2 regions of the Apilactobacillus micheneri genome follow, and region 2 is predicted to be linked to the other one. Evidence: riboswitches for the same ligand, from Rfam matches in the RefSeq annotation. Region 2 holds a riboswitch; the other holds the start of a gene.
The links. A riboswitch is a leader RNA that binds a small molecule or an ion and turns the genes downstream of it on or off. The one in region 2 is predicted to bind lysine.
Positions count from the first base shown of each region.

Region 1: another riboswitch for lysine. It lies ahead of yjeM (glutamate/gamma-aminobutyrate family transporter YjeM); the one in region 2 lies ahead of lysA (diaminopimelate decarboxylase).

Region 1 covers NZ_QUBI01000001.1:300,316-317,083, forward strand. The annotation lists gene DY123_RS01555 (hypothetical protein) at 1-126, opposite strand, end outside; gene DY123_RS01560 (RluA family pseudouridine synthase) at 212-1,099, shown strand; gene DY123_RS01565 (phosphoketolase family protein) at 1,163-3,553, opposite strand; gene DY123_RS01570 (GntR family transcriptional regulator) at 3,797-4,525, opposite strand; gene ybaK (Cys-tRNA(Pro) deacylase) at 4,629-5,132, shown strand; gene DY123_RS01580 (HD domain-containing protein) at 5,134-5,766, opposite strand; gene DY123_RS01585 (DUF1836 domain-containing protein) at 5,818-6,318, opposite strand; gene DY123_RS01590 (HAD-IC family P-type ATPase) at 6,371-8,722, opposite strand; gene DY123_RS01595 (aldo/keto reductase) at 8,809-9,663, shown strand; lysine riboswitch at 9,728-9,909, shown strand; gene yjeM (glutamate/gamma-aminobutyrate family transporter YjeM) at 10,073-11,575, shown strand; gene DY123_RS01605 (hypothetical protein) at 11,723-12,043, shown strand; gene DY123_RS01610 (SDR family oxidoreductase) at 12,113-12,856, shown strand; gene DY123_RS01615 (MerR family transcriptional regulator) at 12,856-13,233, shown strand; gene DY123_RS01620 (SAP domain-containing protein) at 13,237-13,848, opposite strand; gene DY123_RS01625 (LEA domain-containing protein) at 13,926-14,090, opposite strand; gene DY123_RS01630 (glycerophosphodiester phosphodiesterase) at 14,157-14,840, opposite strand; gene DY123_RS01635 (type 1 glutamine amidotransferase domain-containing protein) at 14,927-15,607, shown strand; gene DY123_RS01640 (biotin transporter BioY) at 15,639-16,181, opposite strand; gene DY123_RS01645 (biotin--[acetyl-CoA-carboxylase] ligase) at 16,305-16,768, opposite strand, start outside.
Region 2 covers NZ_QUBI01000001.1:164,056-180,823, reverse strand. The annotation lists gene DY123_RS00975 (YibE/F family protein) at 1-388, shown strand, start outside; gene DY123_RS00970 (YibE/F family protein) at 385-1,140, shown strand; gene DY123_RS00965 (S9 family peptidase) at 1,153-3,084, shown strand; gene DY123_RS00960 (hypothetical protein) at 3,150-3,638, shown strand; gene DY123_RS00955 (M20/M25/M40 family metallo-hydrolase) at 3,682-4,938, opposite strand; gene DY123_RS00950 (VIT1/CCC1 transporter family protein) at 5,017-5,703, opposite strand; gene DY123_RS00945 (VIT1/CCC1 transporter family protein) at 5,719-6,405, opposite strand; gene DY123_RS00940 (aminotransferase class I/II-fold pyridoxal phosphate-dependent enzyme) at 6,751-7,926, shown strand; gene ppcA (phosphoenolpyruvate carboxylase) at 7,947-9,458, shown strand; gene DY123_RS00930 (MFS transporter) at 9,501-10,901, opposite strand; gene dapF (diaminopimelate epimerase) at 10,997-11,971, opposite strand; gene DY123_RS00920 (aspartate kinase) at 11,984-13,342, opposite strand; lysine riboswitch at 13,517-13,702, shown strand; gene lysA (diaminopimelate decarboxylase) at 13,836-15,143, shown strand; gene dapD (2,3,4,5-tetrahydropyridine-2,6-dicarboxylate N-acetyltransferase) at 15,158-15,862, shown strand; gene DY123_RS00905 (N-acetyldiaminopimelate deacetylase) at 15,868-16,768, shown strand, end outside.

The DNA of each region.
Region 1 (16,768 bases), 140 kb from region 2:
ATATAAAATAATTGCAATAATAATTGTTTTAAGTAAATCAGCACTATTTCCACTCATTAAAATATCGCATATAATAAATATTATTAATGATAATGCACTGACTAACGCAATTTTATGTTTATTCATATTCTCCTCCAGTACATTTTACTCATTTACACCTTATCACAACTTATTATATTTTACTAAAAAATTTTCAGAAAGCAGGCCTGAAATGCATAAGTGGACGTATCAAATAATAGTTCAAAATCTTAAATCGACTATTAGCATTAGAGAATATTTAAGCCAATATTTATTAATTCCTAAACACTTAATTTTTTCATTAAGAAAAAATCAAAGAGTAACTGTTAATAAAAAATATTTACCCATGAATTTTACCGTCAAAAATGATGATCATATTAAAATTACATTTATTGATAATGATTTCAACTTGCCAACCCAAAATTTATTGCCTGATAATAGTCAAAGTATCAAAATATTATTTGAAAATAACGATTTATTAGTAGTAAATAAAAAACGTGGTATCAAGACCCATCCTAACAAACCTAAGGAAATTGGCACTCTTTTGAACTTTTGTGAAGGATACCTAAATAAGTTCAATCAACACGCTTATATGATTCATCGCTTAGATCAGGAAACCTCAGGAGCCATTATAGTTGGTAAGAATCCTGCTGTTGTTCCAATTTTAGTAAGATTAATTAAGGACAAGACAATCCATCGTACATATTTAGCATGGGTTAATGGAATCTTCCATCAAAAAATGGGTAAAATTAATTTACCGATTGGTTATGACCAAACAGATAAAAGAAAAAGAGCAATAAACGGTCCAAATGCCAAAAAAGCATTAACTGAATATCAAGTTATAAAAGAATACAAAAACAAATCTCTAGTCGAAATTAACATCCAAACCGGACGCACCCATCAAATTAGAGTTCATATGCAAGCAATAGGCCATCCTATTATTGGTGATCCATTATATAATGAAAAAAGCAACGTCGATAACATGTTATTACACTCTTGGAAACTAAAGTTGATCACACCATATTATATGCAAACGAAAATTATGGTATCGCCTATTCCAGAAGAATTTAAAATTATATAACAAAAGAGCCGCATCCAAATGGATACGGCTCTTTTTAGGTTTTAAAAGTTAATTATTATCTAATTACTTTAATGGTTTCCATTGCCAATCGTTTACTTCTGGTAAGTCAGTACCAACTTCACGGATGTAAGCATTGTGCTTGTCAACCATGTCATTCATACGTTGTACGAATGAAGCACCCTTAACAGAGTATTCTGGAATATCATTTACAACTTCTTTAGCTAAGTCGTAACGATCTAATTGGTTCAATACACGCATGTCGAATGGTGTAGTAATGTCACCATTTTCACGGTAACCATGAACATGTAAGTTATGGTTGTGACGATCGAAGAATACATCTTTAACTAGACCTTCGAAGCCGTGGAATGCAAATACAACTGGCTTGTCAGTAGTAAATAGACGATCAAATTCTTCATCAGTTAAACCACGAGGGTCAACCTTAGGTGAACGTAACTTCAAGAAGTCAACAACGTTAATGTATCTGATCTTCATTTCAGGAAATTCATCGTGCAAAATTGAAATTGCAGCAAGACTTTCCCAAGTTGGTTCAGTACCAGCTGAAGCGATAACAACATCAGGTTCTTGACCTTGGTCAGTTGAAGCCCAGTCAATGTAACCTAAACCATTGTTTACAAGGTTAGTTGCTTCTTCAATTGAGAACCATTGTGGACGTGGGTGTTTTGAAGTAACAATTAAGTTAATCTTTTCTTCACTTGCGAATGCAACTTTACCAACAGCTAATAATGAGTTAGCGTCAGCTGGTAAGTATTCACGAATGAATTCAGGTTTCTTTTCAGATAAGTGAGTTAACATACCTGGATCTTGGTGAGTGTAACCATTATGATCTTGTTGGAATACAGTTGAAGTATCAACAAAGTTCAATGATGGGTAACGTTTTCTCCATGGTTGGTCAGCTGCTTTACGTAACCACTTGAAGTGTTGAGTTAACATTGAATCAACTACACGACCAAATGATTCATAAGTAGCAAAGAAACCATGACGACCAGTTAGAACGTAACCTTCTAACCAACCTTCGTCTTGATGTTCAGATAATTGTGAATCAATTAAACGACCATCATGAGCGATGTATTGGTCATTTGGTTCCATAATGTCTTCCATCCATTGACGGTTAGTTTCATTGAACACACCGTATAAACGGTTTGACATTGATTCATCAGGACCAAAGGCACGGAAGTTGTTAGGGTTTGCATCCATAACAGCACCTAACCAGTTTGACCATACACTCATATCTTCAGCGACTGTTTCACCTGGAGTTTTAACATCAACAGCAAATTTCTTTACGTCTGGTAAAACTAGAGGTTTAGGATCGATACCACCATTAGTGATAGGGTTTACTGACATACGACGGTCACCCTTAGGTGCTAATGCCTTAATGTCATCCTTGATAGTACCATCATCGTTAAATAATTCTTCTGGCTTGTATGACTTCATCCAATCTACAAGTAGATCAGCATGTTCCATGTTGTTTGAAGTAATTGGTAGTGGAACTTGGTGAGCACGGAATGAATTTTCAACGGGTTCTCCGTCAAGATTCTTCTTAGGACCAGTCCAACCCTTTGGTGTTCTAACAACAATCATAGGCCATACAGGTTCAGTTGCTGTGTCAGCAGTTTCGTTTTCACGAGCATTCTTTTGAATGTCTTTGATTTCTGGAATAACTTCATCCATAACTTTAGCCATTTTTTCATGGTAAGCCATGTGATCATCAAAGTCTTCTTCATTTTCAACGAAGTAAGCTTTCCAGCCCATACCCTTGAAGTAGTCAGATAATTCTTCATCTGACATACGTGACATGATAGTTGGGTTTGAAATCTTGAAACCATTCATGTTAATGATAGGCAATACAGCACCATCTTTAACAGGGTTGATGAATTTGTCTGAGAACCAACCAGCAGCTAGTGGGCCAGTTTCAGCTTCACCATCACCAATTTCAACAGCAGCAATTACGTCAGGGTTATCTAGGATAGCACCAACACCATGTGATAGTGAGTAACCTAGTTCTCCACCTTCGTGAATTGAACCTGGAGTTTCAGGGGCAGCATGTGATGCAACTCCACCAGGGAATGAGAATTGTTTGAATAATTTAGCCATACCCTTTTCATCTTGTGAAATGTTTGGGTAAATGTCTGAGTAACTACCATCAATGTATGAGTTAGATACCATAACTTGGCCACCGTGACCTGAACCTTCAATGTAGAACATGTTTAGGTCATATTTATTGATTGCACGGTTTAAATGTGCATAAATAAAGTTTTGAGATACGATAGTACCCCAGTGTCCAATTGGTTTAACTTTAACATCGTCTGATGTTAACTTGTTCTTTAATAATGGGTTATCTCTTAGATATAATTGACCTACTGATAAGTAGTTAGCAGTACGCCAGTATTTGTCTAATTCTTCCAAATATTGTTTGGAATCGAAATCTTGTGCCATTAATTAACACTCCTTTTTAATAAAAAACTATTGAAATTAATAATGGTTTACATAAAAAATCATCAACAAAATGGTTAATAATTTTTAATACAATGAATATAATAACTGGTTTTTATAAAAAGTCAACCTTTTTATAAATTGATACGGTCCAATTAATATAATTGTAATAAATCATTATTAATATCGTCATTATTATGAACGATTTATTAGTAATAGTCCAATATTTCTCACAAATTTTAACAATTAATCATCATTTAACATGACGAAAGTATTATATCTTAAATATTGATAATGAAGACGCATATTTGAAACTTCAAATGGCGTTCCATCGTCTAAGAAAAAGATTCCTTCCATCAATCCAACCGGTTCATTAGGCTTCAAATGAAGCAATTTTTGGTCTTGTTCATTTGATGGACTAGCTAATATTGATAAAAATGATTGTGTTACACGTTTATTAATCTTGTCTTCAACATAATTAAAAATAGAACCTGAAACAATTTGTTTACTTAGTTCTGGTGCAATCTTAATTGGAATGTAACCTGTTTCAATCATAAATGGCTTATCATCAAACAAGCGAAGCCGTTGAATCTCATAAACAAAATCACCCTCAGATAAGAAAAGATCTTGCTGAATTTCTTTACTTGCTGGAATAACTTTAAAATCTAATAATTTAATTTTCGGTGTTTTTCCCTGACTTTTTAAACTATCAGTAATTCCTAGATTAGAGCCTTCATAGTGAAAAATAGTTTGATTCTTCATATATAGTGGATTAATAAAAGTTCCAGACCCTCGTTTTTTAAAAATAATTCCATCATCAGCTAATAATTTAAGAGCTCGTTTTATGGAACTACGACTTACATTATATTCTTCACTTAGGCTACGTTCATCAGGAAGACGTTTATTAGGAAATTTATTGTTCACAATTTTTTGTTTCAAATCGTGCATAACTTTACGATAAACTAAATCAGCCATTGTTTACTCCTAACTCGAACAAATTTATTAAAATAAGTATAACAGATTTGTACATTAAATTTTAAACAAATAATATGCTAAAATATCTATTGAGGTGATTTGAATGTCAAAAAAGAAAAAAAAGAACAGCATTCATAAAACTTTAGTTGAACAAATTCTAGATAAAAATAAAATTCCATATAAACAATATACTTTTGCTACTCACGAAGAAGGTGACGTTAGACAAATGGATATTGAAGAAGGTGTTGACCAACATCGCGTTTATAAAACTTTAGTCCTAAATGGTAAAAATACTGGACCGGTTGTTGGCGTTGTCCCAATGGATGAACGTTTAGATGAAAAAAAGTTGGCTAAAGAATCCGGGAATAAAAAAGTAAATATGGTGCCACTTAAAAATTTACTAAAGACTACCGGATATGTGCATGGTGCTAACACCCCAATTGGAATTTATGAAAAATTTCATTATCCAGTTTATATTGATCAAGAAGCTAAGAAACAAGAAAATATTCTAGTTTCTTCTGGTCAAGTTGGTCGTTCAGTTGAAGTTAATGCTGAACAAATGATTAATTTAGTTAAAGGAAATTTTGCTGATATTCGTCAAAAATAGTTTATTGCCATTCATTTTTAAATTCATTTACAAAATTTTCCATATATTTTTTTCTTGGAGCCGCAAGTTTTCTTGCGGCTTTTGTATTCATTAAATCTGGTAATTTAAATAATTTTTCATAAAAATGATTAATCACAGTCGTATGCTTACGATATTCTTTTTTATCCATATTAGTGCGCGGTAATTGATTAGGATCATACATATTATCACCAAAATGGCCGCCAAAATAAAATGCTCGTGCAATTCCAATGACTCCGATTGCATCTAGGCGATCAGCATCTTGAACAATTTGGCCATTAATATCTAATTGATAATGATTATTTAGATTTTTGCTATAAGACATTTGTTCAATAATATTCATAATTTGATTAATATATTCAGAAGAAAAATCTAATTCAGATAATTTATCAATCACCAAATTTTTGTGTTTATTAGTGTCTTTAACCAACTTATCATCAATCACATCATGTAAATAAGCAGCAGCTAAAACAATCATTTGATTAGAGCTAGGAATCATATCTGATAATTTTTCTGATAGTCTAACGACACGCTTAATATGTGAAAAATCATGCCCTGTTTGATCATCTGCTAATTGTCTTTTTACGAAATCAGCGATTTCTTTTATCTCATTCATAAATAACATCCCTTTTATATAAATAAAAAAGAGTGATATGAAATCATCACATCACTCTTCATGCATCATATCTGAATAAATTTCATTCGCAATTAAACGATTGATAATTGTATCAGCAATTGCGTTTAATAAATGATCTGTATCATTATCACTAACTGGTTTTTCACCCTCATCAGCAATATGGTGTAGTTTTTTGACTAACATCTTAATAAACTCATCATATGCTTGTTTTGGAAATTGATTCTTAGTAATCTCGTCAATTCCTTGTCGAATATCCTTAATTGAGAAAACTGGTTTTAATAAACTAATAATAATAATATCGGCAACATGTACAGTTTGATACTTTTTCTTTACTGGTGAAAAAGTAGCTTTTTGTTTTACATAATTGTTTATCATCGATCTAGTAACCGTATCCATCCCTAGTGGTCCGATGGCTTCATTCACAACGGCAATTAATTGATTCATGTACAAATCAAACTTTGGTAAGTCTTCCCATTTAGGCAAACTTACACTTTTCATTTGCGTTTGCCATTTATTATATTGCTTATTCATATAACCACCTCTTTGCAATGATTATATCATATTATCTAGTCTTTAGAACTATTTAACCTAATTTACGTTTCCGATATTGGCTACAAAATTTAACTATTTTCGTAACTATTAATGTAACAACAAAGAATACTGGAATTGAAGTCCCTACAACCAGAAGAGCGTGTAAATTAATTGGATAATTTAATATCGATACCAATGAGAATACTTTATTAAAGAAGATAAAGATCATCGCAAAAATAACAATTGTTGGAACAATGATGGATAACTTAGTTCGATTAAATGGCTTTGAAACCATAAATAATGCTAACCAATAAATAAATCCAGTTACAAGAACACTTAATGTTGCTCGTTGTAGATAAGTAAAATCAACCCATTCTCCAATCAGCATAATCAATAAGACATACCCAACAATAGTAATTGCTGCTGGTAGTGCCACTTCATATATCTTCCGATAAAATTGATTAGTTACTCGTTGATAATTTGGTGAAAGTGCCAATAAGAAAGAAGGCAATCCTACCATAAATGTATTAATCGGTGTTAATTGAATGGGTTGAAATGGATAACTATATGCACTGAACATAAATAACACTGTTAGTGCTAAAGAGAACATCGTTTTAATTAAATATAATGAAGCTACGCTACTGATATTGTTGATTACTCGACGTCCTTCACCCAAAACATTAACCATTGCTGAAAAATTAGAGTTAATCAAAACAAAATCAGCAATTCCTTTAGTACTTTCACTACCAGAGGCCATAGCAACACCACAATTTGCTTGTTTCATGGCTAGCATATCGTTAACTCCATCACCAGTCATCGCCACGGTATGACCATTGGATTGATAAGCTTGAATTAAGCGTTTCTTTTGCTTAGGGGTCACTCTACCAAAAATAGTATATTTCTTTACTAACGCTTGATAATCAGCGTTATCTGATACTGTAGACATATCAACCAAAGCACTACTATTGGGAAGTCCTACACGATAACCAATATTGCTAACAGTTTTAGGATCATCACCTGAAATAATATTTAAATCAGTATCTTGATTTCTAAAATAAGCTAGTGTATAACGTGCATCGGAACGAATCTCATCACTGATTAAGACTAATCCTAGTAAATTAACATTATCTAGTGGTTGCTTTAATTCACCATTTACTTTTGCTAAGCATAATACTCGATAGCCACTCAAAGTATAACTATCAACTGTTTGTTGCAATTTGTTATCCATCTTTTTTATAACGAACTGTGGCGCACCCATTACATAATTACCATTATTAAATTTAGCCCCACTCCACTTTTTATCAGAAGAAAATGGAACACTTTCCACTAAATTCCAATTTGGATTATCAATGGATTTTTTGATTGCTAAGGAGGTTTCATTGTCATCCTCACTAGAGTAAACAATGCCTCCCAAAGCTGATTTCATATTTTCTTTTGAGGTTTGACCAATAGGCAAAACATCTTCAAATTTGAGATTACCGGTGGTGATAGTCCCAGTTTTATCCAAACAAATCGTGTCTACTCGTGCCAATGTTTCAATCGCTGATAAATCTCTTACCAGTACATTTTTCTTCGCTAATTTCATCGCTGATACTGCTAATGTAACTGAGGATAAAAGTACCAGGCCTTCAGGAATCATCCCAATCATGGAAGCAACTGTTCCTAGCAGAGCTTTATTAATATCATCGCCTGATAATAATTTGATTGCTAATAAAGCACTGCCTAAAGGAACAATAATAAAGGTAAGAATTTTAATAATACGGTTGATAGTATGGAGCATCTTACTATCAGACTTTTTATCAGTTTGGTTAACTTCTGATTCCATCCGATTAACAAATGTATCATTACCAACTTTAGCCGCTAAGATACGTGCACTCCCGCTTAGAACAAAACTACCAGAAGTAATATGATCTGAAGCTTTTTTAGCAATTGAATTAGTTTCACCAGTAATTTGTGATTCATCTACTTGTAACCCAGTTGCCGTTAAGATTTCACCATCAACTGGCACTTGGTCACCGTGACTAAGTAAAATTACATCTCCCAAAACAATTTGTTCAGGATCTATCTCCTGCACATTACCATCACGAACAACCTTAATCTTACTTTCAGACAAAATGGCCATCTTATCTAGTTGTCTTTTAGAACGAATTTCTTGAATACTACCAATTATAGTATTTGCCACGGCAATTATTAAGAACAATAAGTTTTTATAATCACCTGTATATAAAACCATTAACGCTAACACAATGTTAATTAAATTAAATAATGTTAATGTATTGTTTTTTAAGATTTGTGAAATGCTTAATGTAAAATCATGACTTTTATTATTGTGAAGACCTTTTGCATATATTTTACTTACTTCAGACTGGGTTAAACCCTTCTGGCTGTTTACTTGTTCTGCCAATATCTCACCTCATTTATGTTTTTTGATTGATTTTATTCATAACTTTGTCTTACTATTAAATTACTTTAAATCCAAGGAGGATCATTATGCCTAATTCAATTAAAGATACAATTAAATTAGCTGATGGGAACCAAATGCCAATGGAAGGCTTTGGAACCTACAAATTAGCAGATCAAGATACTATGGATGCAGCAATTAAAACTGCATTTGAAAGTGGTTATCGTTTATTTGATACTGCACAGTTCTATAATAATGAAGAACTACTAGGTAATTCAATTAAAAAGCTAAAAATTAACAGAAAAGAAATATTTCTTACCACTAAGATTCCTGAACCAAAACAAGGCTATCAATCAACTTTAGATGCAATTGATGAATCACTAGAAAAATTACAAACTGACTATATTGATTTACTATTGGTACACTGGCCAATTCACTCTCAATTTTTTGATACTTGGCGTGCCTTTGAAAAAGCAAAAGCAGAAGGTAAAGTTAAATCAATTGGAGTAAGTAATTATCATCAAACACACCTTGATTTATTATCAACTACAGCTGATGAAATGCCAGTAGTTAATCAAATTGAAGATCACCCATATCTTACTCAAGAACCAATGATTGAGGCTAATAAGCAAAGAAATATATTAACTCAAGCATGGAGTCCAATGGGTCGTGGAGCAACCTTAAACGATGCTACGATAAAAGACATTGCTGAAAATCATGGTAAATCTACTGCTCAAATTATTTTGAGATGGCATTTACAACGTGGAATTGCAGTTATTCCAAAATCCAGTAATCCTGAAAGAATCAAACAAAATGCTGATATCTATGATTTCAACTTATCAGATGAAGAAATGAAACAAATTAGTGCATTGGATAAGCAAAAACGTACTGGTGACGATCCAGAAATCGTATATGAAATTGAACACCAATATCCTACTCATTAATTTAATCATTTACCATTTGCATTATTAAAAATTAATGATAACATTATAAATGTAAATTAAATATATCTAAGGAAGAGGCGCAATTATTATCAGTAGACTTAAGTAATGGTTTAAGACATGTTGATATAAGTTGAAAGGAATAATTGCCGAAACTATTAATTTGCTTAAAGAATTAATTTGTTGGGACTTAGCTCAATAAGCTAAGAACTGTCGTAAGTAAACAACTTACGGGGTGCTTTTAAGGTAAACTAACGATAAAATAAAACGTTGATAATACTTTAAGGGGACTATTCCAATTTGAATAGTTCCCTTTATTTATTAACTTGGCAATTTATACCTGTGAATTATAAATATTTCAATTTGTTTTATCAATTAAAAGTATCTTCCTCATTGAAGGGAGTAATGTTTCATGGAAAACATGAAGAGTCAAAAGAAGATTTCTACAATGGGATTAGTATTAATTATCTTTTCCACCATTTTTGGAATCTCCAATTCACAAACAGCCTTTTATCAAATGGGCTATTCAAGTATTATTTGGTACATATTAGGGGCAATTTTATTCTTCATCCCCACTAGTTTAATGTTTGCTGAATATGGTTCAACTTTTAAAGATGCTCATGGTGGTATCTACTCATGGTTAGAACAAACTATTGGTAAGCGTTGGGCATTTATAGGTAGTTTTACCTGGCTAGCTGGTTGGGTCATCACATTAGTTTCATTAGTTACTAACATGTGGATTCCTTTAGCCGTTACTATCTCTGGTAAAGATACTACTGGTAGTTGGCATTTATTTGGTTTAGATTCAACCGCTACTATTGGAGTGCTGGGAATTTTAGTTATTATGTTTGTAACTTGGCTAGCTTCCCGTGGTATGAAATCTATTGCCGGATTATCCTATGTTAGTGGAATTATTGGGATTGTTGATTTAGTTATCTTTGTTGGATTATCAATCTTAGTATTAATGGCTAATCATGGCCAGTTCGCCGAACCCATTAATATGCATAATATGGTAGCTTCACCTAATCCTGCCTTTCAATCACCAGTTTCAATGTTTTCTTTCTTAGTTTATGCAGTCTTTGCATATGCCGGAATGGAAACACTAGGTAGTATTACCGATAATACTAAGAATCCTAAGAAGACATTCCCTCGTGCTGTTATCATTGCTACTGTTGTAATGACTGTTGGGTACCTTCTAGGCATTCTAATGTGTGGAATTAGTGCTAATTGGCTTCGTGATTTAGGCCATAGTGATATTAATTTAGGAAATGTTCGTTTCGCCCTACTAACTAATTTAGGGGTTGAATTTGGACATAACTTCCTACACTTAAACACCGGTCAATCATTATTAATGGGACAATGGGTTGCTAGATTTACTAGTTTAACTGGTTTCATCAGTTATTTAGGTGAATTTATCTTCTTAACCTATGCTCCAATTAAGTCATTTATTGAAGGTTCACCAAAGAAGTTATGGCCTAAGACTATGACTAAGCTTAATAAATTCGATGTTCCTGCCCATGCACTTTGGGTTCAATGTTTGGTCATTTGCTTAATTATTGCCGGAGTTTCATTTGGCGGATCATCAGCTCAAGCCTTTTACACAATTTTAACTGATATGAATAATATGACTACTGCGGTTCCATACTTATTCTTAGTTATCGCCTTTCCACTATTTAAGAAGAAGATTACACAAAATAAAGATGGCTTTATTTTCTATCAAAATAAGGTATTTACGAATGTAACTACTGTAATTACAATTTTTACATTAGCATTTGCTATCATTTTCACCACCATTCAACCTTTGATGGATCATGATATTCAAACTGCATTCTGGACTTTGTTTGGACCAGTCTTCTTCATCATTGTGGCATGGTTATTCTATTCACATGGTGTTAAAAAATTAAATCAAGAATAAAATTACTTAAAAAAGCCCAATTTACTGCAATGTAAGTTGGACTTTTTTGGTGTTTACACTTTTGTTATCATTAGTCGCAAAAGAAAGAATTAATGTATAAAATTACTTTGCAAACTATTTAGCTTTTTTACAGGCTTATTTTCGATTATGTTTTTAGGCTTAAATTACGCTTTCTCTGATGGTGGGATTGGTGGACCAGCATATATAAATGGTAGTTTAACTACTAAATCACTTTACATATCACTACTGATATTAATTTTTTCATTAATATTCCAAGCAATTTTGTTATTCATAAAAGTGAATAATATATTAGCAATAATTGTCACAGCAATAATTTTAATAACTGCATTATATAGTTTATGTATCAATTTTGCAGGTCATCAAATGTATATTGCTGCAATAATATCAACAATTCTATTTCAACTTGGTAATAGTGATAGTTTAATCAATAAAAATAAAGAAGACTAATCATTTGCATTATAGTTAGGTATAGGGTTTATTATAATTGAACTTAATCAAATAAAGGAGTGTTTTATAATGACTTTACAAAACAAGGTAATTGTTATCACAGGTGCTAGTTCTGGTATGGGAGCTGCAACTACCAAAAAGGCAGTTGCTAAAGGTGCCAAAGTTGTAATTGGAGCTAGAAATGAAGAAAAACTAAAAGCAATTGCTGATAGCACTGAAAATCCAGCCAATGTTGTTTACCAAAAAACTGATGTTACTAATTTAGAAGACGTTAAAGCTTTAGTAAAAACTGCGGTTGATAAGTTCGAAAAAGTAGACATTATTTATAATAATGCTGGTATTATGCCACAAGATAAGTTAGTAGATAGTGATCCAGAATCTTGGAAAGCAATGTTTAATACTAACGTTATTGGTGTTCTAAACGGAATTAAAGCTACTTTACCAACTATGCAAAAACAAGGTAAAGGTTTAATCATGGCTACTGATTCAGTTGCTGGTCATGTTGTTTACCCCGGTTCTGCTGTATATAACAGTACTAAATTTGCTGTTCGTGCAATTATGGAAGGATTACGCCAAGAAGAACACGGTAATGGTATTAAGACTGGTATTGTATCTCCAGGTGCTGTTAATACTAACTTAGTTTCAACTATTGGTAATAAACAAATCAAAGATGCTATTGCAAAAATGTCACAAGATTCAAATATGGCATTATCAGCTGAAGATGTTGCTAACTCAGCTATCTTCATGATGGAACAACCTGATAATGTTAATATGAATGAAATCTTAGTTCGCCCTACTGGACAAAGTATTTAATGAAAATTGCAGAAGTTACCCATAAATATAATATTTCTAGACAAACTTTATATTATTGGGAAAGAATCGGTTTACTATATACAATTGCTAAAGATAGTAATGGCTATCGTAATTACGATGAAGAAAATTTAAAACAAATTGAATTCGTTTCTTGTATGCGTAATGCTGGAATGACTGTTAACAAATTAAAAAAGTATATGGTTTTATATAGTTCCGGTGAACAAACTTTTGGACAAAGGAAGCAATTAATTGCTGATCAATTGGACGAAATTAAACATCAAATTCTAAAATATAAAAATGCTCAACAAGTTTTAGAATATAAATTAAATCACTATGAAGAACTAGAAAATAGTTTTAACAAAAAGAATGCTAAATAATAATTATTTAGCATTCTTTTTGTATTGTTTAATTAATGGATAATATTTTGTTATTAACGCATGATGATATTTTGGTGATCTATCATCACGTACAGCTTTCCACAAAATTGCAGCAACCTTTATTGGGGTATTAAAATCTTTGTATGCATCATCTTTATAAAAGTCTCGTAAAAAATGATTCCATTGATATGTATGTTCTTCAGAATTATTTATAACCTTACTAGGATTATTTATTATTGCAATCAAATCTTTAACCGTTGCCCTACCATCATTATTTTTTTGCACATCGCGCATTTTAATGGCCATAGACTTTTTAAAATGAAAGTTACTAAGATTAAAATAATTAGCAAAATATTTTCGAGCTTCATTATTTAATTTAAATCCTGAATTCAAAAGTTTAGTATCTAACTTAATCTCTGAAAACTGCAAAGATCCTTGCCTATTCAATTTTCTTAATGGCTTAATATCTTTTGGTAACACACCATGTAGCATTTTTAAAATAAAATCATTTAATTCAGCTTTAGTCCCATTTGCAGGCAATCCATATTTTCTACAAAGATTTTGCAAGTCCTTTTTATAAAAATAGTGATTATTAAAATACTCGATGGTTATCATTTATATATTCAACTCTTTTCATAAAAAAATGTACATGCTAAGTATAGCATGTACATTTTAATAATTTGTTATTGATATTATTTATCTGAGTCGGCTTTGTTAGTCATTTCAGACATTTTACCTTTAGCTTTACCAGTCATTTCAGAAGCCTTACCTTTGGCTTTGCCAGCTGCTTCTGAAGCTTTGCCCTTTAAGTCACTAGCAGTTTCACTAGCCTTATTCTTGATATCATCAAAATCCATAATATCATCTCCTTTAACTATGTTGTAACACTCACATAATTTGAATTCAAAGAATACGACTTTTAGTTAGATTTCGTCCCTAATTTTTTGAGCTTTTTCAAAATCATTAGTAAAAATACCTTGGATGCCAATTTTACATAATTGATGGATTTCCATGTCATCATCAACGGTCCAAATTCTTTCATGATCTTCAATACCAGGAATGTATGTACCAGGATGTAAACTATTAAGATGTTCACTTTCCATAAACATTTTAGGATCTACATTCATTCTTTTATCAAATAAAAAGTTATAGTCTTGATCAGGATCAATTCTTTGTGCCACTTTAATGCTATCAATATTAAATGAAGAATAAATCACTGGATACATTAAGTCAGTATCGTTAACCATGTTCATAACTTTTTCTTCGATATCTTGATAATGAATTTTATTAGTTTTAAATTCAAGATTTAATCTGATATCTTTACCGGCAAATAAATCTAAGAATTCAGCTAAACTTGGAATAGGTTCCCCATTAGCTAATTTAAATTTACGTAAATCTTTAAAATTATAAGAATTAATTAATCCTTCGCCATCAGTAGTGCGATCAATCTTTTCATCATGCATAATCACTGGTGTTCCATCCTTGGTTAAATGAACATCAAATTCAACTGCATCGGCATTATTGTCGATACAATATTTGAAGCCTTCTAAAGAATTTTCAGGGAATTTAACCGGAATACCACGATGTGCAAAAATCATTGTTTTCATAATATATTATCTCCTTACTATATACTTCATTTTAGACCAAATGTGCTATATAATAAAATCAATTAGTTTATATAGGAGATAGAATCATGAAAAAAATCCTAGTAGTGCTAACAAATACAACTAGATATAAGCATACAAATGAGCCAACTGGACTTTGGCTAGGTGAAGCCACAGAATTTGTCGACATCATTCATGAAGCTGGATATTCAGTTGATTATGTTAGTCCTAAAGGTGGGTTTGTACCAATTGATCCACGTAGTATGAAATACGTAAATAAAAATATTATGGAAAGTTATGAAATCGGTGATTTTCAACAACGGGCGCTGTGTAAATCTTTAAAACCTAACGAAATTAACCCCGATGATTATGTCGCTATTTATTATACCGGCGGACATGGAGTTATGTGGGACTTTCCAAATAATGTAGAATTACAAATAATTGCAAAAGAAATTTATAATAACAATGGTTTTATTACTTCGGTTTGCCATGGTATTGCTGGTTTAATAAATATCAAGGATGCTGATGGTAAATATATAATTGACGGCCGTAACATTACTGGTTTTACTAAATCAGAAGAAATGTTGGCTGGTAAAATGCGATTTATTCCATTCTTAAATCAAGAAATTACTGAAAAACGTGGCGCTATTTTTCAAAAACGTCGTGCTTATAGAGAATTTGTTGTCCAAGATGGTCATATTATTACCGGACAAAATCCTTTTTCTGCTAAAGCTGTTGCTAAAATGTTAATTAGTAATTTAAGTCATTAAAACCAAAAGCAGACTCAAATGAGTCTGCTTTTTATTTTATAATTTTATTTAATCTTTGCGCTAAAAAGACAGCAATTACTGCTTTTAAAATGTCCCCCGGAATAAATAAAAAGTTAGCATAAAATGCATTAAGAATTGAAATGTGACTTTGCCAACTTAACCATAAAATGGCTAACACATAAGTAAATATAATGGATGTAAATATGGTTGCAATCAATAATGAGCCAAAATTATTTTTCCAAGGAGTATATTTGCTAATTAAATTATTAATCAATGCAATCAGCATTGGTGTAAAAATCCACGCAAATAAATAACCCGCTGTTGGGCCAACAAAAACGGCTAAACCACCTTGAAAACCGGATAAAAATGGTAGTCCCACCATTACTAACAACGTAAAAATTAATACTGAAAAAGTTCCCTTTTTTCCACCTAATAAAATTCCTGCCAGCATAATCCCAAAATTTTGTAGCACAATTGGCACTGGGATTAATAAAACAGGGATTCCAGGAAACATCCCTAAAACAATAATTAAAGCCGTCATTAAAGCAATCTGGGTTAAATCTTTAGTTTTCATAAGTTACCTCACATATGTATTAGTTAACCTAAAATATAAAACAAGTTAACAATTAACTATAATATATTTAGTTAACCGATAAGTCAATTAAAGTTAACAAAAAAGCACATAAGAATATGTGCCTTAAAAATGAACTTTAACTACTTCACCAGTCATAATAACCTTAGTTTCATTACCATTATTTAAAATTAATCTGCCATGGTGATCAAAATCAAGAACTTTACCAGCAATTAAGCCTCTATGCGTTTCAATTTGAACTTGATGATTAATCAACATTGATAACCGACGATATTCATCCATAAATTCACCCTTTTGATAATTAGGATATAATTTATAAAATTCATTCAAAATATCAGCAACTACTTTATTCTTATCAACCTGATTATTACTAATGGCACCGATTGGTCGCCCCATATCTTTAGGAAAATTATTAGGGTTAAGATTAATCCCAATGCCAATAACTAATGCAGATGGATGCATTAGTTCAACGTCCATGACCGATTCAGTTAAAATTCCCGAAACCTTTTTATTATTTACATAAATGTCATTAACCCACTTTAATTGGAAATTAACGTTCGGATATGATT
Region 2 (16,768 bases):
CCAACCGCCACGTCCATTGTTTTTAGCATCAACAATTATTGGTTCTTTGGGTGCTGTCATGGATGAATCGACTGATATTATTTCATCCTTATTTGCATTAAAAATGGAACGTCCACAAATATCTAAAAAACAAATATTTTTATCCGGCAGAAATATTGGTAAAACCATTATGGGGCCTCTAATTAATGTATTGTTCTTTATTTTTATGGGAGAAACATTATCAATGACCTTATTGTTCTTAAAAAACGGTAATAGTTGGGGTTACTCTTTTTCTATGAATATGTCATTAGGAATGGTACAAAGCTTGATTAGTGGTATTGGGATTGTTTTAGCAATTCCAGTTGCTAGTGCATTAACTAGTTTATTTTCTAAGGAGAATCAAAAATGAGTGCAATTATTGTATTAGGCATTGTTTTATTTGTTTTGATGTTATTAGTAGGTGGCAAACAAGGATTACAATCATTTTTAAGTTTAATTTTAAACTTTGGTTTTTTGTTTTTCGCAATTGTTTTGATTGCTTTTCATTTTCCACCAATTATTGTAACCATTATAACTGGTGTTATTGTACTAGCTTTGACAATTTTTCTAAGTGGAACTGATGATAATATTAGTGGATTAGCTTTCTTATCTTCAATTTTAGTTTTATTTATTTTAGTTTTACTGATTATTCCAGTTGAGCATTGGGCGCAAGTTCAAGGATTCGGATTAGAAGATAGTGATGACTTAGAAGGCTTATCTATTTTAATTGGTATTAATTTTGTTAAAATTGAAATAGCAACTGCCATTTTAAGCACGCTAGGGGCAATTGCTGAAGCAACTATGGCGATTGCATCTGGTTTAGATGAGATTAAAGAACAGCATCCAGAAATTAAACCAAGTAGATTATTATTTGATGGCATTTATGTTGGAAAACAAATTATTGGGACTACCTTAAATACATTATTCTTTGGATTATTTGGGGGATCTTTGTCTTTGTTTGTTTGGTTTCACAGTTTAAATTATTCATTTGGTGATATTTTGAATGATAAGGTTTTTGATGCTCAATTAATTGTCATTTTATTTTCATTAATAGGGGTTATTTTAACTATTCCAATTACTTCGTTAGTAATTGCTGAAAAATGGCGCAAAGATAATAATTAAGAGGTTAATTATATGCAAAAAATAAGTTCTCACGATATTTACAATTTATTTTCATTAACACAATTAAATAGCGATGGATTTTTTGTTAAAAATGGAATAAGTAGAATTAAAAATGAATATACTGCAAAAATATTTCGCTTAAAAGCAGATTTGAATGTAGAGCAGTGTACTAAAGAAAGTTTTAGTATTAATCCAATTAAAATAAATAATTCACTTTATTATTTAGCTAATATTGATTCTAAAATGCAATTAATTAAAATGTCTTTAAACAGTGACCGCAAAAAGCAGCTTACTTTTGGTGATACAGCAAGCAATTTGATTAGTTCTAAAAATAAAAAGAAATTATTTTTTAAGACTACAAAGATGTTTACCGTTCCTAAATTTTCTGTAACCAAATTTCCTAAAACTAGGTATATAAATAAACTAGATAATCGTGCTGATGGCTTTGGTTGGAAAGATAATCAGACACTTTATTATTTATATGCATTAGATGTTCAAACAGGAAAAATAAATTTATTAAAAACTACATATCAAAATTTTAAAATTCTAGATGTTGATGATATTGGCGCAAATATTTTAATTAGCAGAAGCGTTTTTTCTAATGAAAAAAGTATTTCTCAAATTTACCAAATGAATTTAGTTAATATGAATAAAGAATTAATAACTACTATTGATGGTAATTTTAATGAGGCAATATATTCTCCAGATGGCAAGAATATATTATTAGTGGGAAATTATAATAACTACGGCAGTAGTAATACTTTTAATCTTTATCTATTTAATGTAAATGAAAAGAAATTAATTAATTTGACTAAAAATTTATGTGACATAGAACCTAGTTATAATGGTGGCTTAGCAACTGATTTTGTACAAAATCGTAGTAATCAAGGAATTAAGTGGTTAAACAATCATCAATATATTTTTCATGCTACGCATCATGGACGAAGTCAACTTTATTTGGGCCAAAATAATAGTGTTCAAAAAATATATGATGATAAAACAGAAATATATGACTTTAGTATATTAGATAATAAAAAATTGTTATTAAGTGTTTCTGCTCAAAAAGTGCCCAATCAATTAATTATTTTTGATTTTTATAGCAATGTTCAAAAATTGATATATGATCCCAATGAAAAGTTTACTTTGAATCACGAATTCTGTAATTCATATAAATTTTCTACTATTTCTCAAGATAACTTGTTTAATATAAATGGTTGGTTATTATTACCTAATCAAAAAAGAGATAAATATCCTACTATTTTATATATTCACGGAGGACCACATGAAACATATGGTGAAAGCTTTTTCTATGAATTTCAATTTCTTGCTAACCATGGATATGCAATTTTATTTATTAATCCGCGAGGTTCTAGTAGTTACGGTCAAGCATTTGAAAAAGCATCTGTTGGTAGAGTTGGAAAAGAAGATTTTGCAGACATCATGACTGGATTAGATTATGCGCTAAATAAATTTAAATATTTGGATCATAATAATCTTTTTATAGCTGGTGGATCTTATGGAGGATTCATGTCTAGTTGGATTATTTCACATACTGATAAATTCAAAGCAGCTATTGTTCAAAGACCTATCACTGATTGGCACTCATTTTATGGAACTTCTGATATTGGGGTACGTTTTTCAAAAAATGAATTAGGAGTAGATTTATATGATAAAGATGGGCTCAATTTTTATTGGAATCATTCTCCACTAAAATATGTTAATAATATTCATACTCCTACTAGAATTCAGCATGGTGAGTGGGATATGCGTTGTCCCGTTAATCAAAGTGAAGCCTTATTTCAAGATATTAAGCGTAACAATGTTGAAAGTGATTATATTAGATACCCTCAATCATTTCATGGCTTTTCAAGAAATGGTTTGCCAAATTTAAGGGTCACAAGAATAAATGATGTATATGAATGGTTCAATGAGCATCTTAATTAGTTTTTTATTTATAAAATTAGTGTGATAATGTAAATGAAATTACATATGAAGGTGAAGTGAAATTTATGAATACTATGGTTTACATTGTTTTATTATTTGTATTAGCAGCTGCAGTATTGTTTGGATTGTTAGAAGTTTATCCTAAAATCAGGAAACTTAATAATCAAGTGTATAAAAATATTACAACTTCATTGAATGATAAGGCATTAATTGCGAAGCTGAATAATCAGGGTAAACAATCAACTGGTTTCAATCTTCGTTATAGTTTAACTGCAATTATATTTACAATTTTTATTTTAAGCATTTTTTATGCACAAATTGCCAACAATTGGATGATTTTGACGTTGATAGTTATTGAAGCAATTTATATTATTAATGAGTTTAAAAATACTAATTTTATCAAAAAGCTTTGGCAGTATGATAAGGAAACTTTGAAATTAAAACAACAATCTAATAAATTAACTTTCTTTACAATGATCGGAATATTTATTGCTGTGGATGTATTTGAATTATTATTTGAATTACTATATGCACAAGGTTTTACTTTGCTATAATAAAAAAAGAACTGCTAATCTATAAATTAGATTAGTGGTTCTTTTATTTCATAAAATCTTTAATCGTTTTTTCGAGTAAATCAATCATATTGAAGTAACTAGGCATATCTACATATTCATTAGGACTATGCGCAGTTGTATTTCCAGGACCTAAGATAATGACATCCATTTCTGTATTACGACGTCGAAACTCTGATGCATCAGTACCTAGTGAAACACCAATTTTTGGTAGAGGCATTGGCTCATCCATAATGTTTTTAGCATTATTCTGTAAAATTTGAATTAAACCAGTGTGATTATCACTTTTTACGGGCATTTCACTATGTTCAATTGTTAATTCTAAATCAATTCCTGGTTCTGTATTCATTTTATCGATCATACATTGAAGTCGATTAGTTAATTCTTCATTATCAACTTGTGGGATAGTACGAACTTTAACGATTTCATATGCTAAATCAGGAACTGAATTAATTTGTTTACCACCACGAAAAATATCAGGGGAGTAAACAGTTTTGCCTAATTCAGGATCTGATTCTTTTAATTCAGCATAAAATTCTTTTTCTTTTAAATAGTATTTTATTAAAGTATCAATAGCATTAATTCCCATCCGAGGCATTGAACTGTGAACCGCTTTACCATGGGCAGTTACTCGATAAGCCATCCATCCTTTATGAGCATTTACTATAAAGTGTTGTTCATTAGCATCTGAAAGGAAAGATGTTTTTAATAATTCTTTTAGTGTTTCAGGTGCAATAGTCACACCATCACTATTAACATATTTTCTTAATCGATGAAGATTTACACCACTAGGCTCAGCAATAATCATTGCATCTAAATCATCAGCGAAGCCTTTATCAGTTAAATATTTTGCACCAGCAGCGCTTAATTCTTCACCAATAGTGGCAATAAATCTAATGGTACCGTTAATTTTAGAGGATGATTCATATAATTCAATCATTGAAATAACCATTTGTGCAATTCCTGATTTCATATCAGAAGCACCACGACCATATAAGCGACCATTCTTAATATTAGCTTTGAATGGATCCGATAGCCAAGTGCGTTCGTCTCCTTGGTGAACAGTATCTAAATGACCACTTAAGCCTAGTTTAGGATGTTCGCCATTACCAATTTCAACAATTAAATTACTACGACCATGATATTGCATGATTAATTTGCTATTAATGCCGTGTTTTTGGAATGTATCTGATATATATTTTGCGACATCATTTTCATTATCATCAACAGTGGGCATATTTACAATGTTCTTTAAAATTTGAATCTTTTCAACTTTCTCCATAGAACATCCTCCTAAAATCATATAACGATTAGAATAATTCTATGGGATAATAACTAAAAAATCAATGTTAGATTTTAATTAAAATTGATTCATTAATTTTCCAAGCGCAAAGTGAATGGCCATAGTCAAAATACCAATAATTATATTACGAATAATAGCAGTTTTTGCTAATCCATTCCCTAACTTAGCACTTAGATAACCGGTGATAGCGACTGATAAAATTACAGCAGCTATTGTTGATGGCCAACGATAAATACCACTAGTTAGACTCATAGCTAGTAATGGGAAAATACCACCTAAGGCTGCGGAAATTAATGACGAAAAAGCGGCATTCCATGGACTCATGTAATGACCTAGTTGGATTCCATATTTGGTATTAACAACCGTGTCCAATGGTTTTTTAGCAATTAATTCTTTAGCGATTTTAGTAGAGGTTTCGTCGCTAATGCCTCTTTTTAGATAGTATTGTTTAACATCATTTATTTCACTATCAATATCTTCTTCTAATAATTTTTGTTCAACTTTTACAGCTGCACTTTCAGCATCTCTTTGCGAACTAACTGATGCATATTCACCAGAAGCCATTGAAAAAGCACATGCTAATAAGTCAGAAAGGCCAGCAATAAAAATAGTAAATATATTAGGAGTAGCAACAGCAACTGAGAATAAAACTCCGACAACTGTTAAGATTCCATCGTTTGATCCTAAAACACCAGCTCTTAGGGTATTTAATTTTTCGTTCATAGTTTGTTTTTTGTTTTTCATATTAAATTACTCCTATTAACTAAACATTCCGACTAATAAACCAATCAAATATGTAACAATCATTGTTAACATTCCAGATGTAACATTCCTGAATATTGACTTGATTTTATTAGCATGACTTAGAATGGCTGCAATATATCCAGTAATTGCAAGAGCAATGATTACCGCAATAAAGGTAGCAATAATATTGATTCCTGATGGAAATAATGAAATAGCTAATAATGGTAGTATGGATCCAATTGGAAATGAAATCATTGATGCAATTGCTGCATCATATGGACTGGTAAAATTGTTAACAACAAAGCCATATTTTTCACGAACAGTTGTAACTAAAGCATCTTTATTCATCATTTCTTTAGTTGCTTTATTAGATAGTGCTTCAGAAATACCGCTTTGCATGTATTTATTTTTGACAAAATCAAATTCTTCATCATAGTTATTTTTTAAAGCATATTTTTCATTCATAACAGCTCGCTTTTGAGAATCACTTTCGGTATTAACGGATACATATTCACCCATTGCCATTGAAACAGTCCCGGCAATCATTCCAGCAATTCCTGAAATGAAAATTGAAAAAGTATTAGTAGTTGCTCCAGCAACTCCGATGACAATTCCAGCAACTGAAAGGATGCCATCATTAGAACCCATCACACTAGCTCTAATAACGTTTATTTTTTGAGCTAAACTTTTTTTATTTTTCATTAAATATTCACCTTTTTAGATTATAATGATTATTAATTAATAACAATTATAACTATATTATTAAATTACAATCTTGTAAAGTCCTTATAAAATATTGTATATTGAAAGAAAAAGTTAGGCAAACCAAAAAAGAGATGCTTGATTATTTAAAATGCCCATATAATAAGGTTTACTAATGAAAACTAAATTATTGATTATAATATGGTTATAAAACAATGTTGATTTTATTAATAAGTTATACTATGATTTTATTAACATTAAAATGTGAATTGTTCTTTGAAAAGAGATCTGTTGTTTTTATGAAAAAAACAAGGGTCTCTTTTTGTTAATTTAGGGGGAAAAGTAATGCCAAAATTAGCTTCATCATTAAACAATATATACAATAAAAGTTTAGATTCATTAGCGCCGTCTGGAATTAGAAGTTTTGATAAAAAGATTTCTAATATTGATGGAATTATTAAATTAACAATTGGAGAACCTGATTTAAATACTCCTGAACATGTTAAAAAAGCGGGTGCCGATAGCATCATGAATAATGATTCTCATTATTCCACTCAAAGTGGTAAGCCAGAATTAAGAGATGCAATTTCTAATTATTTAAATAAAATGCATAATTTAAATTATGATGCTGAATCTGAAGTTGTTGTCACTGTAGGAGCTACTGAAGCAATTTATGCAGCTTTTCAAACCATTTTAAATAAAGGTGATAAAGTAATTGTTCCTACACCAACATTTGCTTTGTATTTTCCTATTATCAAGATTTTAGGTGCAACTCCTATTAAGGTTGATACTTCTGATAATGATTTTGTTTTAAGTCCAGAAAAATTAAAAGAAACATTAGATAAAGAAGGTTCATCGGTTAAGGCTGTTTTATTAAACTATCCTGGTAATCCAACTGGAGTGGAATATTCAAAGGATGATTTACAAAAATTAGCTAATGTTATTGAAGAACGTAAATTATTTGTCGTTTCTGATGAAATTTATAGCGATATTACTTATGATGTAAAACACTATTCAATTGCTGAAATATTACCAGAACAAACTTTATACATTAGTGGATTGTCAAAATCACATGCTATGACAGGCTATCGAGTGGGTTATATTTGTGGTCCTAGTCCAATTATTAAGAAGTTATCAATGGTGCATGCATTTTTAGTTACAGCCACTACTAATTCTGCACAAATTTCAGCAGCAGAGGCGTTAAAAAATGGAATGCAAGATCCAGTTGAAATGACCAAAATTTATCAAAAACGTCGTGACATTTTGCAAAAAGGATTAACTGAATTAGGTTTTGATATGCCACAACCTAAAGGTGCTTTTTACATGTTTGCCAAAATTCCAGATCAATTTGGTCAAGATGATGAAGCATTTGCATTAGATTTAGCTCAAAAAGCTAAAGTTGGTGTAATTCCAGGAAGTGCATTTGGACCTGGTGGTGAAGGGCATATTAGATTTTCCTATGCAGCATCTGATGAAACTATTCATGAAGCACTAAAAAGACTGAAAGCATATTTAAACTAGACTATTTGGGGGTAAATATTATGGATAGAAGAATACCAAACATTATGGGCACTCAACACCCAGATAATGCTAATGTTCCATTTTTTAAAAAAGATGGTGAACAATTTGTTTCAGCTTTTAATGAAATTAATGAGGCATATCAAAATTATGCTGTTTTGGATGCTGATGAATACATGTGGGATTGGGAAGGTAAACATGCTGATTCATCAGTAATTGATCGATTATATTCAGAACATTATGAATACTTTAAGCAACATCCATTAGGTAATGACAAGTTTCTTACTTTTAGATTACCTAATATTTGGGAAGAAAAGGGCTATAGCCTCATGCAGGCCATGACAACCATTTTATTAGCTGAAGATTTTGCTGATGATTTGAACTTTAAAAATCGCCCATTATTTGAAGCAATCTTACCAATGGCTAGAACTGCTGAGCAATTATTAAAAATGGAAGAAAAATTTTCTAGTTTGGCTCATTTTAAAGACCAAGAATTTGGTAATGGTCACAAAAATACTGATCGCCTAAGAATGATTCCATTATTTGAAAGCTTTGAAGCGCAATATAATGCACCTAAAATTTTGCAAAAATATGTAGAACTTTATAAGAAAAACTTTGGTGAAGATTTAAAATATATGCGTGTATTTTTAGCTGGTTCTGATTCAGCACTATCAAATGGGTTCTTAAACAGTATTATTGGAAATAAATTAGCCTTGACCAAGTTAGGTGAATTTTCAACTGAATCTGGAATTGATATTTATCCAATTGCTGGTACTGGTAGTACTATTTTTAGAGGTGGATTATCTCCTAAGTTAGTCGATCGTTATCTAGAAGAATTCCCTGGATTGAAAACAGCAACCATTCAATCAGCATTTAGATATGACTATCCACTAGAATCGGTCGTTAAACCAGCAATTGCTAAATTGCGTGATGGACTACAACATAATGCATTTAAGATTATTAATGACGATGATCAAAAAACTTTATTGGATGTTGCTGACAAGGCAGCAGCTGAATATCATAAAACATTGGATCCACTGATTAATGATTTACAATCTGTATTTGATGCCTTTCCAAAGCGTCGTGATCGTCACCAACATGTTGGAATTATTGGATATTCTCGTGACGTTGATGGTTATAAGATGCCCCGTGCAATTACATTTACCGGATCATTATATTCAGTTGGAGTGCCACCAGAAGTGCTTGGAACTGGTCGTATTTTGCAAAAATTAGATAAAACAGAATTTAAAACTTTAACTCAATACTATCCAAATATTAAAAATGATTTTAAACATGTATTAAAATACTTTAGTACAGATGCTTTAGATTCATTAATTAAACAAAATAATAATTGGCAAGGCGTAAAAGAAGATGTTGATGCCATTCAAGATATCTTTGGGATTACTGTTGGACCAACTAATGAAGATGAAGTAGAACATGCTAAATTAGCGAATGATTTAGTTCGAATTGATGATGCAGAAGTGCGTAATATTTTAATTGAAAAAATGGCTAAATTAAGACATTTCTTAGGTTAATAAAAAACCACTACTAATTAATTTTAGTAGTGGTTTTCTCTTTTATTTTACATTTTTATGATGGTGCATTAACCAAACTAGCATTATTGTAACTGCCATCATAATTAAAGCAGCTATCCAGTAAGTAAAATGCATTCCAAATAAGAACCAATCATCATGTCCAAATGGATAAGTCGTGATTGAGCGATTAGCTTTAAAACTCATTCCAGTATATAACAACGATGTTGATAGGGATAATCCAACGGTAAAGCCGATATTACGACTTAATGCGAGAACTGATCCAGCAACACCTTGTTGTTCCTTGCTGGCGTTTTCCATTACCATTGGATTGTTTTGGAATAATCCATTAGCTGTAGCAAATACCATAAAACCAAATAACAGAATTGCTATTGGCCAAGTTGGTTGAACAACTGCAAAGATGATTTCTGCAATCACAAAGATAATGGATGCTCTAAATGACATTTTAACAGCACCATACTTATCACAAAGCACACCACCCAAATAAGCTGTAAAGACATTGACAACCGGTAAAACACTCATCATGAAACCAGTTTGCGAAGGGGAAAATTTTAGATTATCTTGAATATAAAATGGCAATAACACGTTATTAAAGTAAATAATAATATACATGAACATTAAAGAAATAATACTGATTGTAAAACCAGGATTTTTAAATAATGATAAATCTAAAATTGGTTCTGAAACCCTTAACTCAATTCTAATAAAGCCAATAATCAAAATGGCAGTAATAATGAATGCAATAATCACTCCTAAATTACTAAAACCAATTTCTTGGCCGGTAAAAATTGCCACAAAGAATAGACCAATAGCGAGTGCTAATGTTATAAAACCTAAATAATCAATATTTAATTTAGGTTTACTTTTATCAGGTTTGCTATAAACAAACTCACCAAAGATAAAAGCTGCAATTCCAATTGGCACATTGAATAAAAAGATCCAGTTCCAACTAGCCACTGACAAGATGATTCCGGCCACTGCAGGACCAGCGATGTATCCTAATTGGCCAATTGTGGTATTAATACCTAATGCTTTACCACGTGAACTAAATGGCACTGATTCAGTGATAATACCTAAATTGGTTGCCATAGTCATGGAGGCACCTAATCCTTGTAGACAACGAGCAATTAACAAGACAACTAGGTTCGTACTAATTCCACAAGCTAATGAACTAATTGTAAAAACTAGAGTGCCAAGTTGAAAAATTTTAGCCTTACTTAATTGGTCACCAAGTTTACCAAAAAGAATCAATGACATACATATTAGAACTAAGTATGCTGATGAAATCCATTCTGCTTGATTCATTGGCACGTTCAAATCTTTAGAAATTTGCGGTAATGCAGTATTTACAATACTCATATCAACCGTTCCTAAAAATGAAACAATTGCTACGGATAAAATAATAAGCATCTTTTTATGCTTCATATTTTCACTCCCTTAAGTTATTTATTTAATATTGTATCAGATAAAATGTACTTGCATTAACTAAAAAGGCATCCACTTTGAGTGAATGCCTTCTTTTATTTGATTGAATCAACAAATTGTTGATAATCTAATTCTTCACCGGTATCGGTAAAGTTAATATTATCGATTTTCGCAGCATGTAAATTTTCTTCTGAAATTGATAATTTGCCAACAAAAGTGGCATTACCAATTAATTCAATCCATTGATTATTGGAGGTGTTATGAACTTTAGTTTGGACCATTCCACCAGGATTATATACATAAATAGGTTCTTTGGTATTTATTAAATTAGGGAAGTTAATTGCAAATGCTAATGAAGTTGCTGACATTCCAGTTCCACAAGCATTTGTAAAACCGACACCACGCTCATAAGTATGTACAAATAACTTATTGCGACTTAATATTTTAGCAAAATTGACATTAACACCGTCAGTAAAATAAGGGTTAGGGTCATTTAGTTTTTTACCAATCTCTCCTAAAGTGTCATTTAAATCATGATCATTTTCTACAAAACTAATTAGGTGTGGATTAGGAACTGCAATTGCAGTAAATCTCAGATGGTCGCTTAATTGTGGTAATGCAGTGTTTAAAATGCTAGTAGTATTTAAATTTTTAAATGGAAAATATTTACCATCAAAATAAACCGGTGATATTTCGACACTAAAAGCAGCAACATTATGCGCCAAGTCTGCATGTCGGTTTACTAACAAATCAGCTGATTTAGTTTCTACTTTAAAGCTATCTTTATGGTATTTATTAGCTAAATATCTGGCTACACATCTTAAGCCATTACCACACATTGAGGCTTCACTACCATCAGCATTGATTACTCTCATTTGAGCTAAAGCATCTTGATGACTTGATTCATCAACAACTAATAAGCCATCTGCCGGATTTAAATCATTATCTTCACTAGTTATTGATCTTGTTAGTTTTATTAGTTCATTATCATTAAGCTTATTATTGAGTAATGTTTGATCTAAAATATAAAAATGGTTTTCAGAACCATGGACATAAAACAAATTAATCATATTAATTACTCCTTATTCAAAGAATTCATTGTAGATACTTTTAACAGCTTGATTAGCATTAGCTTCTCTAGTCCCAATCATGATAGAAATTTGAGAAGCACCTTGGTTAATCATGTGGATAGGGATGTTTTCATTAGTGATTGGATCAATAATGTCACTAATAGTAGTTGCAGCATCACGCATACCTTCACCAACCACCATGATAATAGCATAATCGTCAATCCAATTTAATTTATCAGGTTTGATACTTTCTTGAATTTCTTTACATAAGCTTTTAATTGTAATTTTGTCTAAACTTTCTTTATTAAAAATAACGGTTAAGTCATCGATTCCAGATGGCATATGTTCGTATGAAATATTATATTTTTGAAAAATTTGCAGTAATTTTAAAGTTATTCCAACTTCTTTATTTAGCAAGTATTTGTGTAAATAAAGTGCTGAAAAATGTTTCGATGATGACACTCCGGTAATAGGATGCTCAGGTTGAAATGAACCTTCTGGCACAATTAATGTTCCAGGTTCATCTGGCATATTAGTATTTTTAACGTTAATGGTTACATTCCCCTTAATTGCAGGGATAATAGCTTCATCATTAAAAACGGAAAAACCAGCATATGCAAGTTCACGCATTTCACGATAAGTCATCTTTTTAATTGGAGCAGGGTGATTGATAATTTTTGGATTAGCAGAATAAATTGAACTAACATCAGTGAAATTTTCATACATAGGAATGTTTAATCCGTTTGCAATAATGGATCCAGTGATATCTGAACCACCACGTGCAAAAGTTGCCATATTCCCATCTTTAGTATATCCAAAGAAACCAGGAATAACTAATTTTTCATTACCATAACCAAAGTGTCCCAAATTTTCATATGTTTCTTTGAGCACATCGGCAGCATTAGGATCATCTTTGGAAACAACAATGCCTAATTCTTTAGGATCTACGAACTTAGATTTAATGTTTAAGTGATTTAGCACAATTGACATTAATTTAGCGTTCATTCTTTCACCATGTGCTTTAAAAGCCGCCAATAAATATTCGTTATTAGGATATTTTTGTTTAGGTAGATTATTAAAAATACTTACAATTGGAGCAAATTCATCATCACTAATATCATATGTATCAGCAATATCTTTATATCGTCCAATAATATTATTTAAGATATCTTTATAATCTTGTTTATTAATCACAGCTTTTGCATATTGAATTAATAAATCGGTTACTTTAATATCATCATCAAATCTTTTACCAGGAGCTGATAAGACGATGATTTGTCGTGTTTTATCTTTTTTGATTATATTAATTACTTTTTTATATTGATCACCATTAGCTAGTGAACTACCACCAAATTTTATTAACTTTGTCATCTAATATCATCTCGCAATTTAATCTTTCTAATTAATTTGCATTTTAACATTAAAATTAAATTAGACAAGCAGCATATTTATTTGATGGATGCATTTTTAAAATGTATATATAGTAAATAAAAAATATGTTAGAAAAAGTAGTTGACTTAAGCGGGTAAATAGTTTTATTATGTAATCAATCGAAGAGGTCGCAACCGAGAATATTAGATAAACTCAGTCACTACAATGATTTTTAAAGTTTGTTGAAAGGCAAGGTTGCCGAAGCAAAGACTACTTGTGGGTAGTTGTTTGCTGGGACATGATTTAATAGATCATGGACTGTCACAAGAAAATATTTCTTGTGGAGCGCTTTCGACAATTGAAACCGAAAATGAGAAGAACATTAAATTTGGATTCTTTTGTACGAGTGTAACCACATTCATGCAAAGGAATCCTTTTTGTTTTCAATTGGCCGAAATCGAACGAATACATTCGATAGAAGGGCATGTTTATTATGACGAAACAAATAACAAAGCAAAATATTAATGAAGCAGGTCATTTAGAAATTGGTGGGTGTGATGCCATTGATTTAGCAAATCAATTTGGGACTCCACTAGTTGTATATGACACTGGAAAGATTAGATCACAATTCAGAAAATTTAAGGCTGTTTTTGAACAAAGTAATACTGATTATGCAGTTTGTTATGCTAGTAAGGCTTTTGCGAACACTGCAATGTATCAATTAGTTAATCAAGAACAAGGTCACATTGATGTAGTTTCGGGTGGAGAATTAGCAATGGCATTACATGCAGGTTTTCCAGCAAGCAGAATTAGCTTTCATGGTAATAATAAATCTAAAGACGAATTAAGAATGGCTTTGGAAAATCATGTTGGAGTAATTATGTTAGATAATTTTCATGAAATTGACTTATTAAATCAATTGTTGACTGATATGAATACTAATTGTGATGTTATGTTAAGAATTACACCTGGAATTTCAGCACATACACATGAATTTATTCAAACTGGTCAAACTGATAGTAAATTTGGCTTTGACCTAGAATCTGGTGAAGCTAAAAAAGCTTTTGAAATTGTGCATGCCAATAAATCAATGCATTTGTTAGGTATTCATGCACATATTGGTTCACAAGTTTTTGAATTAAAGGGGTTTGAGATGGCTGCTAGTAAGCTAGTTGATTTAGCAGCTGAATGGAAACAAGAATATGGATATGAAGCTCAAGTGATTAATGTTGGTGGTGGCTTTGGCATTCAATATACAGATGCAGATGATCCATTAAAGCCAGAAGCTTTTGTTCAAAAAATTGTTGAGACTGTTAAGGATAGAACTAAAGCTAAAGGCTTAAAGATGCCAGCTATTTGGATTGAACCAGGGCGTTCAATTGTTGGAAATGCTGGATATAATCTATATCGCATTGGTTCTAGAAAAGATGTTCCCGGTATTAAATCATATGTTTCAGTTGATGGTGGTATGGGTGACAATATCAGACCAATGTTGTATGACGCTAAATATGAAGCAGCAATGGCTGATCATCCATTACGTAGTTCAATTGAACATGTTCATCTGGTTGGTAAGTATTGTGAATCAGGTGATGTTTTAATTAAGTATCAACCATTACCAGCAACAAAACCAGGGGATGTAATTGTAATGTTGGATACTGGTGCTTATGGTTATTCCATGGCATCTAATTATAATTTGAATCCTAAACCAGCAATTGTTTTTGTGGAAAATGGTAAAGCACAATTAGTCACTCGACGTCAAAATTATACAGATTTATATGCGCTAGATAATCAATTGAAATAAAAGGAGACATAAAAATGGCAAATTTAGATGCACACGAAATTATTAATTATATTGGAAATGCAGAAAAGAAAACTCCAGTTAAAGTTTATATTAGTGGTCAAATGGACAAAATCGATTTTTCAAGTTCAATTAAAGTTTTTAAAGAACAACATACAGCTACTATTTTTGGTGATTGGAAAGATGTAGAAACATTGATTCAATCCGATTTGGTTGATGATTATGAAATTGAAAATAATGCCCGTAATTCCGCAGTGCCTTTATTAGATTTAAAGAATGTAAATGCGCGAATTGAACCAGGTGCAGTTATTCGTGATCAAGTAAAAATTGCTGATAATGCAGTCGTTATGATGGGTGCCATTATAAATATTGGTTGTGAAATTGGTGAAGGTTCCATGATTGATATGGGAGTTGTAATGGGTGGACGTGCCCTTGTTGGTAAGCATTCTCATATTGGTGCTGGTGCTGTCTTGGCTGGTGTAATTGAACCAGCATCAGCTAAGCCAGTTCAAATAGATGATGATGTTTTGATTGGTGCCAATGCAGTAGTTATTGAAGGAGTTCATGTTGGAAAAGGTGCAGTTGTAGCAGCTGGTGCAATTGTTACTTCAGACGTTGCTCCATACACAATGGTTGCTGGTACTCCAGCTCGTAAAATTAAAGATGTTGATGCTAAAACTCAATCTAAAACTAGTCTGGAAGATGATTTAAGAAAGTTGTGATTTAAATGGCTGAAATTAATTTAATCGATATTAGGCGTCATTTGCATCAGATTCCTGAATTAGCATTACATGAAAATCAAACCCACGATTATTTATTGCATATAATAGGAAGCTTTAATCAAGAAAATGTAACTATGGGTGGCATTGAATCTTTACCCACCGCTATTTTGGTAAGAATTCAGGGTAGTAATCCTAAGCGAACAATTGGTTATCGAACTGATATTGATGCATTACCAATAGAAGAAAAAACTAATTTGCCATTTTCATCAACTCATCCAGGAATTATGCATGCCTGTGGACATGATGTACATATGACGGTTGCTTTAGGTATCTTACATTATTTTACTGAACATCAGCCTAAAGATAATTTAGTATTTTTCTTTCAACCAGCTGAAGAAAGTGAAAGTGGTGGCCGTTTATCGTATGAAGCCAATGCATTTAGTGGACCATTCAAGATTGATGAATTTTATGGATTACATGACAATCCTAGCTTACCGGCTGGATCTATCGGATGTCGAATGGGGACTTTATTTGCTGGTACTACTGAAATTAATATTGATTTAACTGGTAAGGGTGGTCATGCTGCTTATCCTCAAAATGCTAATGACATGGTGGTAGCGGCCGCTCAATTAATTAATCAAGTGCAAACGATTATTTCTCGTAGCATTGATCCCATTCAAAGCGGAGTTATCACTTTAGGAAAAATTGAAGCTGGAACTATTCGGAATGTAATTGCTGGCCATGCCAGAATTGAAGGCACTATTCGAGGATTAACCCAATCAATGATTGAATTAATTGATCAAAGATTAAAAGATATTTGTCATGGCATTGAATTGAGCTATAACTGTAAAGTTGATTTAGAGTTAAATCAAGGTGGTTATTATCCAGTGGAGAATAATTCAGCAT